3 regions of the Streptomyces sp. NPDC107498 genome follow, and region 2 is predicted to be linked to each of the others. Evidence: riboswitches for the same ligand, from Rfam matches in the RefSeq annotation. Region 2 holds a riboswitch; each other region holds the start of a gene.
The links. Region 2 has a riboswitch for cyclic di-AMP ahead of ACZ66Z_RS01790 (M23 family metallopeptidase). Riboswitches for the same ligand answer to the same signal wherever they lie in the genome.
Positions count from the first base shown of each region.

Region 1: another riboswitch for cyclic di-AMP. It lies ahead of ACZ66Z_RS22080 (M23 family metallopeptidase); the one in region 2 lies ahead of ACZ66Z_RS01790 (M23 family metallopeptidase).
Region 3: another riboswitch for cyclic di-AMP. It lies ahead of ACZ66Z_RS25510 (LysM peptidoglycan-binding domain-containing protein); the one in region 2 lies ahead of ACZ66Z_RS01790 (M23 family metallopeptidase).

Region 1 covers NZ_JBVJPE010000012.1:124,171-129,367, reverse strand. The annotation lists gene ACZ66Z_RS22090 (HPr family phosphocarrier protein) at 1-272, shown strand, start outside; gene ACZ66Z_RS22085 (GntR family transcriptional regulator) at 404-1,087, opposite strand; gene ACZ66Z_RS22080 (M23 family metallopeptidase) at 1,277-2,047, opposite strand; cyclic di-AMP (ydaO/yuaA leader) riboswitch at 2,060-2,225, opposite strand; gene ACZ66Z_RS22075 (M16 family metallopeptidase) at 2,426-3,823, opposite strand; gene ACZ66Z_RS22070 (M16 family metallopeptidase) at 3,820-5,175, opposite strand.
Region 2 covers NZ_JBVJPE010000001.1:386,975-392,171, forward strand. The annotation lists gene ACZ66Z_RS01775 (STM4012 family radical SAM protein) at 1-687, shown strand, start outside; gene ACZ66Z_RS01780 (STM4011 family radical SAM protein) at 697-1,557, shown strand; gene ACZ66Z_RS01785 (SGNH/GDSL hydrolase family protein) at 1,544-2,338, opposite strand; gene ACZ66Z_RS01790 (M23 family metallopeptidase) at 2,502-3,446, opposite strand; cyclic di-AMP (ydaO/yuaA leader) riboswitch at 3,449-3,606, opposite strand; gene ACZ66Z_RS01795 (tyrosine-protein phosphatase) at 3,979-4,800, shown strand; gene ACZ66Z_RS01800 (DUF6126 family protein) at 4,807-4,962, opposite strand; gene ACZ66Z_RS01805 (helix-turn-helix domain-containing protein) at 4,981-5,197, opposite strand, start outside.
Region 3 covers NZ_JBVJPE010000016.1:1,223-6,419, reverse strand. The annotation lists gene ACZ66Z_RS25520 (LURP-one-related family protein) at 1-321, shown strand, start outside; gene ACZ66Z_RS25515 (phosphoribosyltransferase family protein) at 481-1,788, shown strand; gene ACZ66Z_RS25510 (LysM peptidoglycan-binding domain-containing protein) at 1,772-2,662, opposite strand; cyclic di-AMP (ydaO/yuaA leader) riboswitch at 2,665-2,823, opposite strand; gene ACZ66Z_RS25505 (DUF6197 family protein) at 3,231-3,833, shown strand; gene ACZ66Z_RS25500 (phosphocholine-specific phospholipase C) at 3,905-5,197, opposite strand, start outside.

The sequences.
Region 1 (5,197 bases), on a different contig from region 2:
GCCGCGTCAACGTCGGCTGGGCCGAGGGCCTGCACGCCCGCCCCGCGTCCATCTTCGTCCGTGCCGCCACGGCTTCCGGCGTGCCGGTGACGATCGCCAAGTCCGACGGCAACCCCGTGAACGCCGCCTCCATGCTCGCGGTGCTCGGTCTGGGCGCGCAGGGCGGCGAGGAGATCGTCCTCGCCTCGGAGGCCGACGGCGCCGAGGCCGCGCTCGACCGCCTGGCGAAGCTGGTCGCCGAGGGCCTGGACGAGCTGCCCGAGACCGTCTGACCCCGGTCCCCGCACGACGAATGGCCGCGCCCCGGAATTCCCGGGGACGCGGTCATTCGCTTTTCTCCGCCCCTTTCCGGGCAGCACGAAAATCCGGCCCGAATGCCTGTTCTTTGTATACGACGGGCGTGTTAATTCCGGGCGCCCGTCGTGTTGACCGCGTGTTGCGAAACCCTCACACGGCCCCGCTCCGGATTCTTCGGCCGGTGCAGCGCCAGCGAACGCTCCGCGTGCAGCGCGGTCAGCGCCCGCGCCCGTTCGGCGTCGCCTCGCGCCACGGCGTCCACGATCGCGCCGTGCTCGGCCCAGGCCTCGACCGGCTGGGCGGGCTGCTCCACGACGTGCGTCCAGGCGATCTTGTGCCGCAGCTGGGTGAGCAGCGCCGTGAGGGCCGGGCTCCCGGAGGCCTGCGCGAGGGTCTCGTGGAACCAGCCGCCGAGCGAGCGCAGGTCCTCGGCCCGGCCTCGCCTGGCCCGCTCCTGACCCAGCCTGACCAGGCCGCGCAGCACCCTGAGGTGCGCCTCGGTGCGCCGCTGCGCGGCCCGGGCGGCGCCCAGCGGTTCCAGCAGCGCCCGCATGTCGAGGAGATCGGCGGCCTCCTGCTCGGTCGGCTCGGCGACCTGGGCCCCCGCGTGACGGCGGGTGACGACGAAGCCCTCGGACTCCAGGGTGCGCAGCGCCTCGCGGATCGGGACCCGGGAGACCCCGTACCGGCGGGCGAGCTGCTCCTCGGCCAGTCGAGCCCCCCGCTCGAACACGCCGGAGACGATGTCGTCCCGGATCGCCGTGCATACCGAGTGCGCGGGAATGCGCATGTCCGACCTCCGCCTTGGTGCGCGCGAGACAATTCGAGCGGCGCCTGTTCTGCACCGGTCTTCGACTCTATTGCAGCACGCCGGAATTTCCGATGCCCCGACGGAATCCACGACCGCTTTCCGGCCGACGAAAAGCCCCGGCTCAGTACGAGCCGGGGCTTTTGCGACGCGGTGCGCGGCGGGGCCGGGTCAGACGTTGACGCCGCGGGCGCGGAGGTAGGCGATCGGGTCGATGTCCGAGCCGTACTCGGGGCTCGTGCGCGCCTCGAAGTGGAGGTGCGGGCCGGTGGAGTTGCCGGTCGAGCCCGAGATGGCTATCTGCTGGCCCGGCTCGACGGTCTGGCCGACGTAGACCCCGATGGAGGAGAGGTGCCCGTACTGGGTGTACGTGCCGTCGTTCATCCGGATGACGATGTTGTTGCCGTACGCGCCGCCCCAGCCGGCCTCGACGACGGTGCCGGAGCCGACGGAGACGACCCGGCTGCCGTAGGCGGCGTGGAAGTCGATGCCGGAGTGGCTGCCGGAGGACCAGAGCGAGCCACCGGTCTTGTAGCCGGTGGAGACGTACGAGCCGGCGACGGGGAGCTGGAAGGAGGCCAGACGGCGGCGCTCGGCCGCGCGGGCGGCGCGCTCGCGCTCCAGGCGGACCTCCTTGGCGCGGGCCTCGGCCTTGCGCTTCGCCTCGGCCTCGGCCTTCGCCTTGGCGATGGCCTCGACGGCCTCCTGCTCCTGGGCGGCCGCCTGGGCGTTGATCCGGTCGACGAGCGACTCCTCGGTGATCACCTGGGTGAGACCGGTGTCCTCGAGGGAGCGGTTGTCCGTGTCGGCGGCGAGCGCCGGGGAGGCGAGGGTTCCGATGACGCCGGTGGTGGCGAGCGTCGCGGCGCCGGCGATGCCCACGCTGCGGCGCGCCATCCGGCTCGGAGCACGATGCTTCCCGGTGGCACGGGTGAACGCCATGTAGGGGTTGGTCCTTTCCTTCCCTCTCGCCTACCGGGTTAGCTGACGGGTTCGGAGCAGGAAGGTCTCCTACGGGCCCCTCCGTACGAGACGAAGGCGCCCGATTCACCCCAGGGACTGCGTGCGGGTCCCCGGCTCCCCAGGCTCGCGCCTGACGGGGACTCGGCGATGGCTGTCCGATGCCGCGGGTGCGGCACGTGCAACTGACGGACAGCCGCCCCGACGCTATGCGGATCGTCTTTCAATCACCAACCGGACACGGGTTTTGTAAGACATGCCACAGGGCAAACGATCACCCTCAACCGCAATCCGGACAAAGCGGAGGACCCCGACGAACCATGCCGTCGGGGCCCACCCGTTGTCGTCCCGGGGCCGGAATCAGCCCGTCACGACGGTCACTTCACCGATGCCGAGCGCGCGCACCGGCTCCGCGATCTGCGCCGCGTCGCCGACGAGCACGGTGACGAGCCGGTCCACCGGGAAGGCGTTGACCACGGCGGCCGTCGCCTCGACGGTGCCGGTCTCGGCCAGGCGCGCGTACAACTGGGCCTGGAAGTCGTCCGGGAGGTGCTGCTCGACCTGGTCGGCGAGCGTCCCGGCGACCGAGGCGGCCGTCTCGTACTTGAGGGGCGCCACCCCGACGAGGTTCTGCACGGCCGTCTCGCGCTCCGCGTCGGTGAGGCCCTCGGCGGCGAGCGTGCGCAGCACCTTCCACAGGTCCTCGAGGGCCGGACCGGTGTTGGGGGTGTCGACGGATCCGCTGATGGCGAGCATCGAGGCGCCGTTCCCCTCGGCGTCCGAGCGGAGCACCTGGCCGAAGGCCCGCACGCCGTACGTGTAGCCCTTCTCCTCGCGCAGGACCCGGTCCAGACGGGAGGTCAGGGTGCCGCCGAGGCAGTACGTGCCGAGGACCTGGGCCGGCCAGACGCGATCGTGCCGGTCGGGTCCGATCCGGCCGATCAGCAGCTGCGTCTGGACGGCGCCGGGACGGTCCACGACGACGACCCGCCCGGTGTCGTCGGCGGTGATCGGCGGCATCGGGAGCGGCTCGGCCGGCTCGCCGGTCCAGGCGCCCAGCGTCTCGGCGAGGACCTTGTCGAGGTCGACGCCGGTCAGGTCGCCGACGACCACCGCGGTGGCCGTGCCCGGCCGGACGTGCGCCTCGAAGAAGGCGCGGACGGCGGCGGCGTCGATCGCGGCGACCGTCTCCTCGGTGCCCTGGCGCGGCCGGGAGATCCGGGACTCCGCCGGGAACAGCTCCTTGGAGAGCTGCTTGGCCGCGCGGCGCGCCGGGTTGGCCGTCTCGTGCGGGATCTCGTCGAGACGGTTGCGCACCAGGCGCTCGATCTCGGTGTCCAGGAACGCCGGGGCGATCAGGGCCTCGGAGAGCAGGCCGAGCGCCTTGGGCAGCCGGGAGACCGGGACCTCCAGGGAGACCCGTACGCCCGGGTGGTCGGCGTGCGCGTCGAGCGTGGCGCCGCAGCGCTCCAGCTCGGCCGCGAACTCCTCGGCGCTGTGCTGGTCGGTGCCCTCGGAGAGCGCGCGGGCCATGACGGTGGCGACACCGTCGAGACCGGCGGGCTCGGCGTCCAGCGGGGCCGGCAGGAAGACCTCCACGGCGACGACCTGCTGGCCGGGACGGTGGCTGGTGAGCACGGTCAGGCCGTTGTCCAGCTTCCCGCGGTCCGGGGCCGGGAAGGCCCACGGCCTGGCGGCGCCCGGCTGCGGCTGCGGGTGGAAGTCCATGCTGGTCAAAGACACGGCGGCGTCGGTCACTGGTCCACTCCCTCTTCGTCGTCGCCGTCGGCGTCGTCGCCCTGCTCGGTCGCCAGGGGCTCGTAGACGAGCACCGCGCGGTTGTCGGGGCGCAGCTTCGCCGCGGCGACCGCCTTGACCTCGTCGGCGGTGATCTCCAGGACGCGGTCGACGGCGGTCAGGGCGAGCTGCGGGTCGCCGAACAGCACGGCGAACCGGCACAGTTCGTCGGCGCGGCCGGCGACGGTGCCGAGCCGGTCCAGCCACTCGCGCTCCAGCTGGGCCTGCGCGCGCTCCATCTCCTCGGGCGTGGGGCCCTCCTCGGCGAACCGGGCCAGCTCCTCGTCGACGGCCGCCTCGATCCGCGGGACCTCGACGCCCCCGGAGGTCTTGACGTCCAGCCAGCCCAGCGAGGGCGCCCCGGCGAGCCGCAGCAGGCCGAAGCCCGCGGCGACGGCCGTACGGTCACGGCGGACCAGGCGGTTGTGCAGCCGGGAGGACTCCCCGCCGCCCAGGACCGTCAGGGCCAGGTCGGCGGCGTCGCACTCGCGCGTGCCGTCGTGCGGCAGCCGGTAGGCGGCCATCAGCGCGCGCGCCGGGACCTCCTCCTCGACGACCTCGCGCAGCTGCTCGCCGATGACCTCGGGCAGGTCGCCGGAGCGCGGCTCGGGCTTGCCGTCGTGGGCGGGGATGGAGCCGAAGTACTTCTCGACCCACGCGAGCGTCTGCGCCGGGTCGATGTCACCGACGACGGACAGCACCGCGTTGTTCGGGGCGTAGTACGTGCGGAAGAAGTTCCGCGCGTCCTCCAGGGTGGCCGCGTCCAGGTCGGCCATGGAGCCGATCGGCGTGTGGTGGTACGGGTGGCCCTCCGGATAGGCGAGGGCGGTCAGCCTCTCGAAGGCCGTGCCGTACGGCACGTTGTCGTAGCGCTGGCGGCGCTCGTTCTTGACGACGTCCCGCTGGTTCTCCATGGACTCGTCGTCCAGGGCGGCGAGCAGCGAGCCCATGCGGTCGGCCTCCAGCCAGAGCGCGAGCTCCAGCTGGTGCGTGGGCATGGTCTCGAAATAGTTGGTGCGCTCGAAGCTCGTCGTGCCGTTGAGCGAGCCGCCGGCGCCCTGCACCAGCTCGAAGTGGCCGTTCCCGTGCACCTGCTTCGAACCCTGGAACATCAGGTGCTCGAAGAGGTGCGCGAGGCCCGTGCGGCCCTTGACCTCGTGGCGCGAGCCGACGTCGTACCAGAGGCAGACCGCGGCGACCGGGGTCAGGTGGTCCTCGGAGAGCACCACGCGCAGGCCGTTCGCCAACCGGTGCTCGGTCGCTGTCAGGCCGCCGGAGCCGGCCTCGGCCGTGGCCGTGTGACCCATGGGCATGTACGTCCCTTCGATCGCGATG
Region 2 (5,197 bases):
CGGGTCTCGCTCGACGCGGCCCTCGCCTGGCGGCCCGAGGAGCTGTACCTCTATCCGCTGTACGTGCGCCCGCTCACCGGTCTCGGCCGGATCCAGGACCCGGCGGCCGCCGACCGGGAGTGGGACGCGTCGCGGCTGCGGCTGTACCGGTACGGCCGGGACCACCTCCTGGCGCACGGCTACGAGCAGGTGTCGATGCGGATGTTCCGCCGCACGGACGCGGGCCCCGCCGGCCCGGACGACCACGCCTGCCAGACGGACGGCATGATCGGCCTGGGCTGCGGCGCCCGCTCGTACACCTCGGCCCTGCACTACTCCTTCGACTACGCCGTCGACATGCGGGAGATCCGCTCGATCATCGACGCGTACACGGAGACGGAGGACTTCTCCCGCGCGGAGATGGGCCGGGCGGTGGACGGGGACGAGGCCCGTCGCCGTCATCTGCTCCAGTCGCTGCTGCAGGCCGAGGGGATGCCGGTCGCCGGGTACGAGGAGCGGTTCGGTTCCTCGCCGTTCGCGGACTTCGGCCCGGAGCTCGCCCGGTTCGGGGAGTACGGCTGGCTCGCAGACGCCCCGGCGGGGCTGCTGCGGCTGTCGCCCGAGGGGCTCGCGCACTCCGACGGACTGGGCCCCGAGCTCTTCTCCCCCGCCGTGCGGGCCGCGATGGCCTCGTACGAGGCGAAGTAGGCGGCGGTCGTGGACCTGACCCTGCTCTACCGCGGCCCGCTCTCCTCCTGCGACTTCGACTGCCCGTACTGTCCCTTCGCCAAGCGCCGGGACAGCCGGGAGCAGTTGCGTGCGGACCGGGCGGCGCTCGAACGGTTCACCGGCTGGGCCGCCGCGCAGACCGGGGACCGGCTGCGGATCCTCTTCACCCCGTGGGGCGAGGGGCTCGTCCGGTCCTGGTACCGGCGGGCGCTGGTCGAGCTGTCCCGGCTGCCGCACGTGGAGCGGGTGGCGATCCAGACCAATCTGAGCTGCCGGACGGAGTGGCTGGCGGAGGCGGACCCGGAGAGCGTGGCCCTGTGGTGCACGTACCACCCGGGGCAGACTCCGTACGAGCGGTTCCTCGCGAAGTGCCACGAGCTGGCGGAGCGGGGCGTCCGGTACAGCGTCGGGGTGGTCGGCCTGCCCGAGCACCGGGAACACGCCCGCCGGCTGCGGGACGCGCTGCCGCCGCACGTCTACCTCTGGGTGAACGCGGCCGAGGGACACACGTACACCGACGCGGAGGCCGAGGGGTGGGCGGAGCTCGACCCGCTGTTCCCGTACAGCCGGCATCCGCACCGCTCGGCGGGGCTGCCCTGCCGCACCGGGGAGTCGGTGGTCTCGGTGGACGGCGGGGGGACGGTGCGGCGCTGCCACTTCGTCAGGGCCGAACTGGGCAACCTGTACGACGGTTCGTACCGTGCCGCGCTGCGTCCCCGCGCCTGCCCCCTCGCCGTCTGCGACTGCCACATCGGCTACGTCCACCTGGAGACGCTGCCGCTGTACGACGTGTTCGCCGGCGGGGTCCTGGAGCGGATCCCCGCCGCGCCACGGCCTACAGGGGCATGAGGTCGGGGCGCTTGGCCCCGACGTGGTCGCCGGAGCTCTCGCCGCGCAGCCGGCGCCCGATCCAGGGCACCAGGTACTCCCGGGCCCAGTGGATGTCGTCGCGGCGCACCTCCAGGGTGCCGCGCGGCGGGACCGGCGGCCAGGGCTGGTCCGGGTCGGCGGGCACGGGCAGGCCGAGGACCTGGGCGGCGCGCAGGGCGACGCGGGTGTGTCCCTCGGGCGAGAGGTGCAGCCGGTCGTCGTCCCAGGCGCGCCTGTCCTGGACGGACTTCAGCGACCACAGGTCGAGGACCGGGCAGCCGTAGCGGTCCGCGACGGCCCGGACGTGACCGTTGTAGGTGGCGATCTTGCCGCGCAGGTGCTTGAGGAGGGTCACCTCGCGGGTGTCGAAGCCGGTGGTCACCATGACGGTGCCGACGGCGGAGGTGAGGTCGGCGACGGCGCGCTCGAAGCGCTCGGCCACGTCGTCCGGGTCCGTCCCGGGGCGGATGATGTCGTTGCCGCCCGCGCAGAAGGTCACCAGGTCGGGGGCGAGTTCCTTCGCCCGCGGGACCTGTTCCGCCACGATCTGGTCGAGGAGGCGCCCGCGTACGGCCAGGTTGGCGTAGCGGAAGGCGTCGTGCTCCGGCAGCTGGTCGGCGAGCAGGACCGCGAAGCGGTCCGCCCAGCCGACGTACGTCCCGTCGGGGCCGGGGTCGCCGACGCCCTCGGTGAAGCTGTCACCGATCGCCGCGTACGACCCGAATGCGTTCTTGTCTTTTGATCTCGAATCGTCTGCCACGGGGGCACATCCTCCCCCTTCGGATGTGACCTACGCGACCGTAAGGAGGGGTTGACGGCGGGTGACATATGCCACCGATAAAGATTCCGCCAAGCCGGAATACGCCGGAGGCCCGGCACCTGGGTGCCGGGCCTCCGGAGGACGAGCAGAGGACGACGGCGCGTCAGATGCTCACGCCGTGCTGGCGGAGGGCGGCCAGCGGGTCGATGTCGGAGCCGTACTCCGGCCCGGTGCGCATCTCGAAGTGCAGGTGCGGGCCGGTGACGTTGCCGGTCGCGCCGGAGAGGCCGATCTGGTCGCCGCCGTTGACGGTCTGGCCGGCGGAGACGGAGATCGAGGAGAGGTGGGCGTACTGCGAGAAGGTGCCGTCGGCGTGCTGGATGACGACCTGGTTGCCGTACGCGCCGCCGTCGCCGGCGGAGTAGACGGTGCCGGGGCCGACCGCGTGGACGGGGGTGCCGGTGGAGGCGATGAAGTCGACACCGGTGTGGTAACCGGAGGACCACATGGAGCCGGACTGGTGGTACGGGGTCGACGTGCCGGCACCGGCGATCGGGGCGACCCAGCCGGAGGAGGAGGTCGTGCCGGCCGACGGGGACGACGAGGTGGCGGCGGCCGGGGCGGCCGGGGCCGAGGAGCGCTCGCTGCCACGGGAGGCGCGGGGGGCGCTGTCACCGTTCTTGGCGGAGCTCCGCTCGCTCTGGTGGTCGGCCTTCGGCGCGGCGGTCCCGGCGGTGTTCTTCGCACCGAGGACGAGCTTCATGCCGGGCAGGATCAGCGAGGGGTCCTCACCGATGACCTGGCGGTTGTCCTTGTACAGCTTCTGCCAGCCGCCCGCGAGGTGGTGCTCGCCGGCGATCTTCGAGAGGTAGTCGCCCCGGACGACGGAGTACGTCTTCGGCGCGGCCTTCGCGTGGGCGGGCGCGACGGTCTCCAGGTGGGCGACGACCTGGGCGGAGGCGGCTGCCGGGGCGGCCTGCTCGGCGGCGTGGGCGCCGGTGGCTCCGAGGAGCGGGAGGGCGACGACGGCGCCGCCGGTACCGGCGGCGGCGATGCCGCGGGTCAGACGGTTGGACTTGGTGCGACGGTGCTTACCCTTCGCGGGCATGGCGAATTCCTCTCCGGCGCCTGCGAGGTGAGCTGTCGGGTTCGGACTGGAGATGTCCGGCCGCGTGTCCACGCGGCTTCACCCCGAGCCGTCCTTCTTCGAAGGGATCGGCGACTTACCTGGGTCCCCCGCTCCTGCCTCGTACGGGTGAGTGCGGATTCCGGTCGGTGGCAGGATTCGGCGGTCCGTCCGGATTGAGCGCGACGCTAGACGAGCGGGTCGGCGCGAACAAGCCACGGTTTTCACGCGCTCCGGAATTCCTCGGCGTCCGGCCGGAATTCCGGTCACCCTCCGTGGATGGCGGCGCTCCGACCTCCTTTTTCCGGGGGGCATTTGGAAAAGACGATCAGGCACGGTCCGTCACGGTTATGACGCTGCTCACGCGCCGATCCTCATCTCCCCCGTAACCAGGGCGGGTTATGCCGAACTCCTCAATACGGACAGATCACCCATTACCGTCCGAGGGGGTGCGTGCCGGGGCCCCCACCCGAGATGATTGCCCCAGGAACCGATCGACAGAACAGGAGCAGCCGTGACGCAGCAGCTGCCGCAGGTCCCGCCCACCGAAGCCGCCGAGCCCGAGCTGACGGGCGTCCGCAACTTCCGGGACGTGGGCGGCCTGCCGACGACGGACGGACGCGCCGTCCGCCCCGGCCGGCTCTTCCGCAGCGGCCACCTCGCCCACGCGACGGAGGACGACGCCGCCTTCCTCGCCTCACTGGGCCTGCACACCGTCTTCGACTTCCGCAACGAGGCGGACCGGAGGATCGAGGGCGCGGACGTCGACCTGCCCGGCGTGCGGAACGTGAACATACCCCTCAACGACCCGGCCGACGGCAAGGAGTTCTGGAAGCTGGTGCGCGACGGCGAGGTCGCGCAGCTGCGGGGGGTCCTCGGCGACGGCAAGGCGGCCGCCCGCATGTCCGACTCGTACCGGAGGATGGTGGTCGAGCGGACGATGGAGCACAGCCGGGTCCTGCACTCCATGGCGGAGGAGAGCGTCCCGGCCCTCATGCACTGCGCGGCCGGCAAGGACCGGGCCGGGCTCGCCGTCGCGATCACCCTGCTCGCGGTCGGGGTCGAGCGGGAGGCCATCGCGGCCGACTACGTGAAGTCGAACGCCCCGCACCGCCGCTACAGGATACGCCGCGGCTCCACCTCCCCGGACGCGATGTCGCCCGAGGTGATGGAGCTGCTGAGCCCGCTCTTCGACGCGCGGGCGGAGTACCTGGGGGCCGCCTTCGAGACGATCGAGGCGACCTGGGGCTCGGTGGACGCCTACCTCGCACAGGGCCTGAAGCTGGCCCCGGAGACCCGCGAGCGCCTGCGGGAGCGGCTGCTCACGGAGGCGTGAGGCCTCCTACCTGCCCTGCGCGCCCATCGCGAAGAGCAGGTAGAGGAAGCCGGCGAAGAGGTGCCCCGCGACCAGGTAGGCGAAGAGGCGGAGCACGAGGCCCCTGGGGAACTTGCCTTCACCGCGCTCCTCGCCGGTGACCGGTACGGACTTCTCGGGCATGTCGGTCCTTTCTGGACGTCAGCGCCGGTGCGGGGACCCGTCGCCGAGGCACAGCTCGGCGACGGGGCTCTGCATCAGGGTGTGGACGAAGAGCAGCTCGGCCCCGCCGGACGTGGCGGCGCCGATCCGGTGCGGGGTCAGCGAGTCGAAGTGCGCGCTGTCCCCGGGGTCGAGGACGTGGACGGCCTCGCCGAGCGCGAGCCGCACCCGCCCCTCCAGGACGTGGATCCACTCC
Region 3 (5,197 bases), on a different contig from region 2:
CGGAAGGACTTCGGCGCGTCCCTGCTGCGGAGCACCTGGCACCTGAGCCGGGAGGGGGAGGAGCGGGAGGCGACCGGGCAGGAGCGGAACCGGGCGGTGGCGCTGCTGAGGCGGGCCTGGGACTTCCTGCCCTTCGTCGACCTCGTCCCGTTCGTCGTGCCGTACCACTTCGACTTCGTCGAGGACGGGCGGACCGTCATGTCCGTCGACAAGCTCTTCGACATCCGGGACCGGTACGTGCTCGACATAGCCGACCCGGAGCTCGACCGCCGGCTCGCCATAGCCCAGACCGTGGCCCTCGACGCCCTGCAGTCCCGCTGACCGAGCGGGCCCGTCGTCCGGGCGGGAGCGCCGTCCGGGCCTCCGTCGGCGACGCCTGTCGACCGGGGCGGGCCGTCTACCCTGGAAGGACGGGCAGGGGACGGGGCACTCCGTTCCTCCCCGCGCCCGAGCCGCGCACCGGCGGAAGGGCGGCGGACCATGTTCTTCAGCGATCGCACCGACGCGGGGCGACAGCTCGCCGCCCGGCTCGACCACCTCAAGGGCCATGACGTCGTGGTCCTCGGGCTTCCACGGGGCGGCGTGCCGGTGGCCGCGGAGGTCGCCGACGCCCTCGACGCGCCACTCGACATCTGTCTGGTACGGAAGCTCGGCGTGCCGAACCAGCCGGAACTCGCGATGGGGGCGCTCGGGGAGGGAGGCGTACGGGTGCTCAACGAGCGGGTGCTCCGCGAGACCCGTGTGGGCGGCCGCGACCTCGCCGCGGTGGAGGAGCGCGAGCACGCCGAGCTCGACCAGCGCGCCCGGCGCTACCGGGGCAGCCGGTCCACCGTGCCCCTCGACGGGCGGACGGTCGTGGTGGTCGACGACGGGCTGGCGACGGGGGCCACGGCGCTGGCGGCCTGCCGGGTGGTCCGGGCCCGGGGCGCCGCCCGGATCGTCCTCGCCGTCCCGGTGGCACCGCGGGGCTGGACGGCCCGTGTCGGCGGCGAGGCCGACGAGACCGTCAGTGTGCACGCGCCGGATCTCTTCTTCGCGATCGGTCAGTTCTACGGGGACTTCTCACAGACCCCGGACGCCGAGGTCATCGCCTGCCTGGACCGGAGCAGGGCCGCCCGGGACCCCGTCGTGCAGGACACGGAGGTGCGGATCACGGTCTCCGGGGGCGTCACCCTCGGCGGACGGCTCGCGGTGCCCGAGGACGCCGGCGGCATCGTCCTGTTCGCCCACGGCAGTGGCAGCAGCCGCCACAGTCCCCGGAACCGGGCGGTCGCCGGGGTGCTCAACCGGGCGGGTCTCGGGGCGCTCCTCTTCGACCTGCTGACCGAGACGGAGGCGGAGGACCGGGAGCACGTCTTCGACGCCCCGCTCCTCGCCGGGCGGCTCGCCGGGGCCACGGAGTGGCTGGCCGGGAGGCCCGGGAGCGCGGGGCTCCCGCTCGGGTACTTCGGCGCGAGCACGGGCGCGGCCGCCGCGCTGTGGGCGGCCGCCGACCCCGCCTCCCCGGTGGGCGCCGTCGTCTCGCGGGGCGGCCGGCCGGACCTCGCGGCCGAGCACCTGGCACGGGTGCGCGCCCCGACGCTCCTGGTGGTGGGCGGCGCGGACGCGGTGGTCCTGGACCTCAACCGACGGGCCCTGGCCCTGCTGCGCTGCGAGAACCGGCTCGCCGTGGTGGGCGGCGCCGGCCACCTCTTCGAGGAGCCGGGCGCCCTGGAGGAGGTGGCGGACCTCGCCACCTCCTGGTTCGCCGAGCACTTCCGGCGGCAGGGGGTCAGTACGCCGAGTTGACGTTGTCGATGGAGCCGTAGCGGTCGGCCGCGTAGTTGCAGGCGGCGGTGATGTTGGCGACCGGGTCGAACAGGTCCATGGACGTGCCGGGCACGTGGTAGGCGAGGAAGGTCGGCTCGATGACCTGGAGCAGGCCCTTGGAGGGGGTGCCGGCGACCGCGTTGGAGTCCCAGAGGTTGATGGCCTGGGGGTTTCCGGACGACTCGCGCATGACGTTGCGGAGGATCCCGTCGTAGGAGCCGGGGATGCCGTGCTGGCCCATGATGGCCAGGGACTCCCGGATCCAGCCGTCGAGGTTGTCGGCGTAGTTCGTGGCGGCGGCGGGGGCCGCCTTGCCGGCGGAGGGGGCGGCGGCGACGGCCGGGACGGCCTGCGCGGCGGAGGCGCCCGTGCCGGTGGCGACGGCGGGAGCGGCCGACCGGCGCTCGGAGCGGCTCGCCCGTTCGGTCGTGGCGGACTTCTTCGCCTTCGGCTGGGCGGGGGCGGCCTTGGCGGAATCCCGACGAATCGTCAGTTCGAGACCGGGGTGAATGAGTGACGGGTCGTCACCCACGACGCTCTTGTTGGCGCTGTAAAGGCTCTTCCAGCCCCCCCGAATTCCCTTCTTGCGGGCGATCAGGGAAAGCGAGTCACCACTCACGACGGTGTACGTGCGCACGGTGGCCGGGGCGGCGGGGGCCTTGGCGGCGGTCTGCGCGGCGGGAGCGGCGAGGGACTGGGCGGCGATCTCCGGGGCGCCGGACACGGGCGCGGCGCCGGCGACGGCCGGGGCGATGAGCGGCAGGGTGAGTGCGGCGCCACCCGTACCGACCAGGGCGAGGCCCCGGGAGACGGGGCTGCGGCGGGGGCGGCGGTGCTTACCGTGAGCAGGCATGACGGTTTCCTCTCCGGCGCCTGCGGGGTGAGCTGTCGGGTTCGGACGGGAGATGTCCGGCCGCGCGCACGCGGCTTCACCCCGAGCCGTTCCGGATTCCGGACCGGCGTATTCGTGGGTCCCCCGCTCCTGCCGTCGGGTGAAAAGGGAGTTTTACCGAGCGGCGGCAGGATTGGGCGTTCCGCTCGAATGGAGGTGACCGTAGGCCAGTAATGCGACGGATAACAAGGGGAGAGGGTCCCGGGTATGCGGAAATGGATCACGGAATTCGGATGATTCAAGATCGACGCCGTCCGGTGGGCGTCGAACTTCCTTGCCCGGTACGGGGCGGGGGAGAAGGCCGCAGAATCGTCGAGCCGTGCGAGTGAGTCGCGTCACGCGAAGCGGAATGTCCTATTTGGTATGTAGTTCCTTTCATGGGTGAATGGGGTGATAATTCATGTGATGAGTTGTTCGCCGAGAAGGCGAGGGGTGTCGCGAGGTCGACGACTCTCCGCGTGAGGGTGAAAGCGGCAAAACCGACATTCCATCTTGAAGGATGGGGGGAGTCGACCCAGGAGACATCCCCATGCCGCCCTCCGCCTCCCTGCTCAGCCCCGACGCCCTCGACCGCGAGGCGGCCGCCCTCTTCGAGAGCGCCACCTGGCAGCGGATCGTCACGGACTGGACCGCCCCCCAGGAGTCGCCGCCGGTCGAGGAGGGCTGGCGGGCCCTGCTCAGCGTGCCGGTGGACCGGCTCGTGGCCGACGCCCTGGCCGCCCTGCCCCCGGAGCTCCCCGTCGAGCGCCGCATCCCGGGACGGCTCGGCGCCGTGCTGCCGGACCGGCTGCACACCTGGCGCCGCATCGGACAGGCCGAGCTCCGCCCCTCGGTCCACCTCGGCTACGCGCGCCTGGTGCTGACGGAATGGGGCTGGCAGAACGCCCCGTACAAGCTGCGGGACGCACGCGGCGCCCGGTGCGTCTGCGGGGCCCTCCTCGCCGCCCACCGGCTCGGCTACGGCAGCGCCGACACCATGAACGAGGCGGCCGCCTGGGTCATGACCGAGCTGCGGTCACGCGGGTGGCAGGGGCTGATCGGGCCGTGGAACCGGGCCCCCGGCCGCACCGGGGCCGACGCGGTGGCCCTCCTCGACGCCACGGTCCGCCGCGCCGCGCACGCCGGGCGCTGATGCCGTGCCGCCCGGTGCCGGGCGGCAGCGGTGACCGGAAGGCCGCTGCCGCCCGGCGCGCGGGGGAGGGGTCAGCCGCTGACGCTCGGGGCTCCGGTCTCGATGTGGCCGGTGTACCGGCGCGACCAGCTCCCGTCGATGTCGGCGGTGATCGTGAAGTCGTACCAGCCGCCGTTGTACGCCACCGCGTTGAAGAAGTCCTCGCGACGGGAGTTCGCCGGAACCGTGTACGTCCACGGGCCGTCCGAGCGGTAGGCGTTCGAGCGGATCGTGAAGGTGACGGGCCCGGCCGAGGAGTTGGTCATCGTGAACCACAGGGCCGTCCTGCCCGTTCCCGACTCGGGTGCGAACCGGGCCGCCACCTCGACGGCCTTGCCCGCCTTGGAGGCGTCCCCGATGAAGCGGCGCAGGAAGCGGTTCGGGCCCATCATCGAGATGTCGTACTTCCCGGACCCCGAGCCGAGCCCGATGTTGAAGTAGTCGGTGGCCGTGCCGCCGGGATCGACGGTGTACTGCCAGGCGGCGGTGTCCCGGTACTGGTGCGGGTGGATCGAGAAGTGCGCCGACCGCTTGGCCTCCGCGCCCCGGTTGGTCATGGAGAACCAGGCGAGGATCTTGCCCGCGGCGCCGAACTCGAAGCGGTCGAGGTTGCCGTTCACCTGGTACGGCAGGGCGCGCGCGGGGCGGGTGCCGGACTCCTGGGCGGGCAGCGCGTTGTTCTGCGGCGCCGGGTTCGGCAGCGGGCCGCAGGTGGCCTGCCCGATCACCTTCGCCGTGGACGGAAGGCCGGCGGGCACTCCGTACACCGGGTGGGCGAAGTCGAAGACCCCGGTCAGGTCGCCGGTGACCTTCCGCCGCCAGGCGCTGATGTTCGGACAGGTGGCCGGGGTGCCGAGCGCCGCCGTCCAGCTCTCCAGGAAGCGCAGCACCGACGTGTGGTCGAAGACCTCGGAGCTCACCCATCCGCCCCGGGTCCACGGGGACATGACGATCATCGGGACGCGGAAGCCCAGGCCGATCGGCACGCCGTCGAGGTACTCGCCCGCCGTGCCCGGAGGGGCGACCGGCGGCGGCACGTGGTCGAAGAAGCCGTCGTTCTCGTCGTAGTTGAGGAACAGCACCGTGGAGTCGAACACCTCGGCATCGGCGGCCAGGGCACGGTAGACGAGGTCGACGAAGTGGGCTCCGTCCCCCGGAGGGGCGTAAGGGTGCTCCGAGAAGGCCTCGTTCGCGACCACCCACGACACCTGCGGCAGGGTCCCCGCGACGACATCGGCGCGGATCGCCGCGGCGATGTCGTCCGGCGTCGAGCCCGTCACCTTCGGAACCGAGCCCATGCCCCGGTCGTACAGCGGATCGCCGGG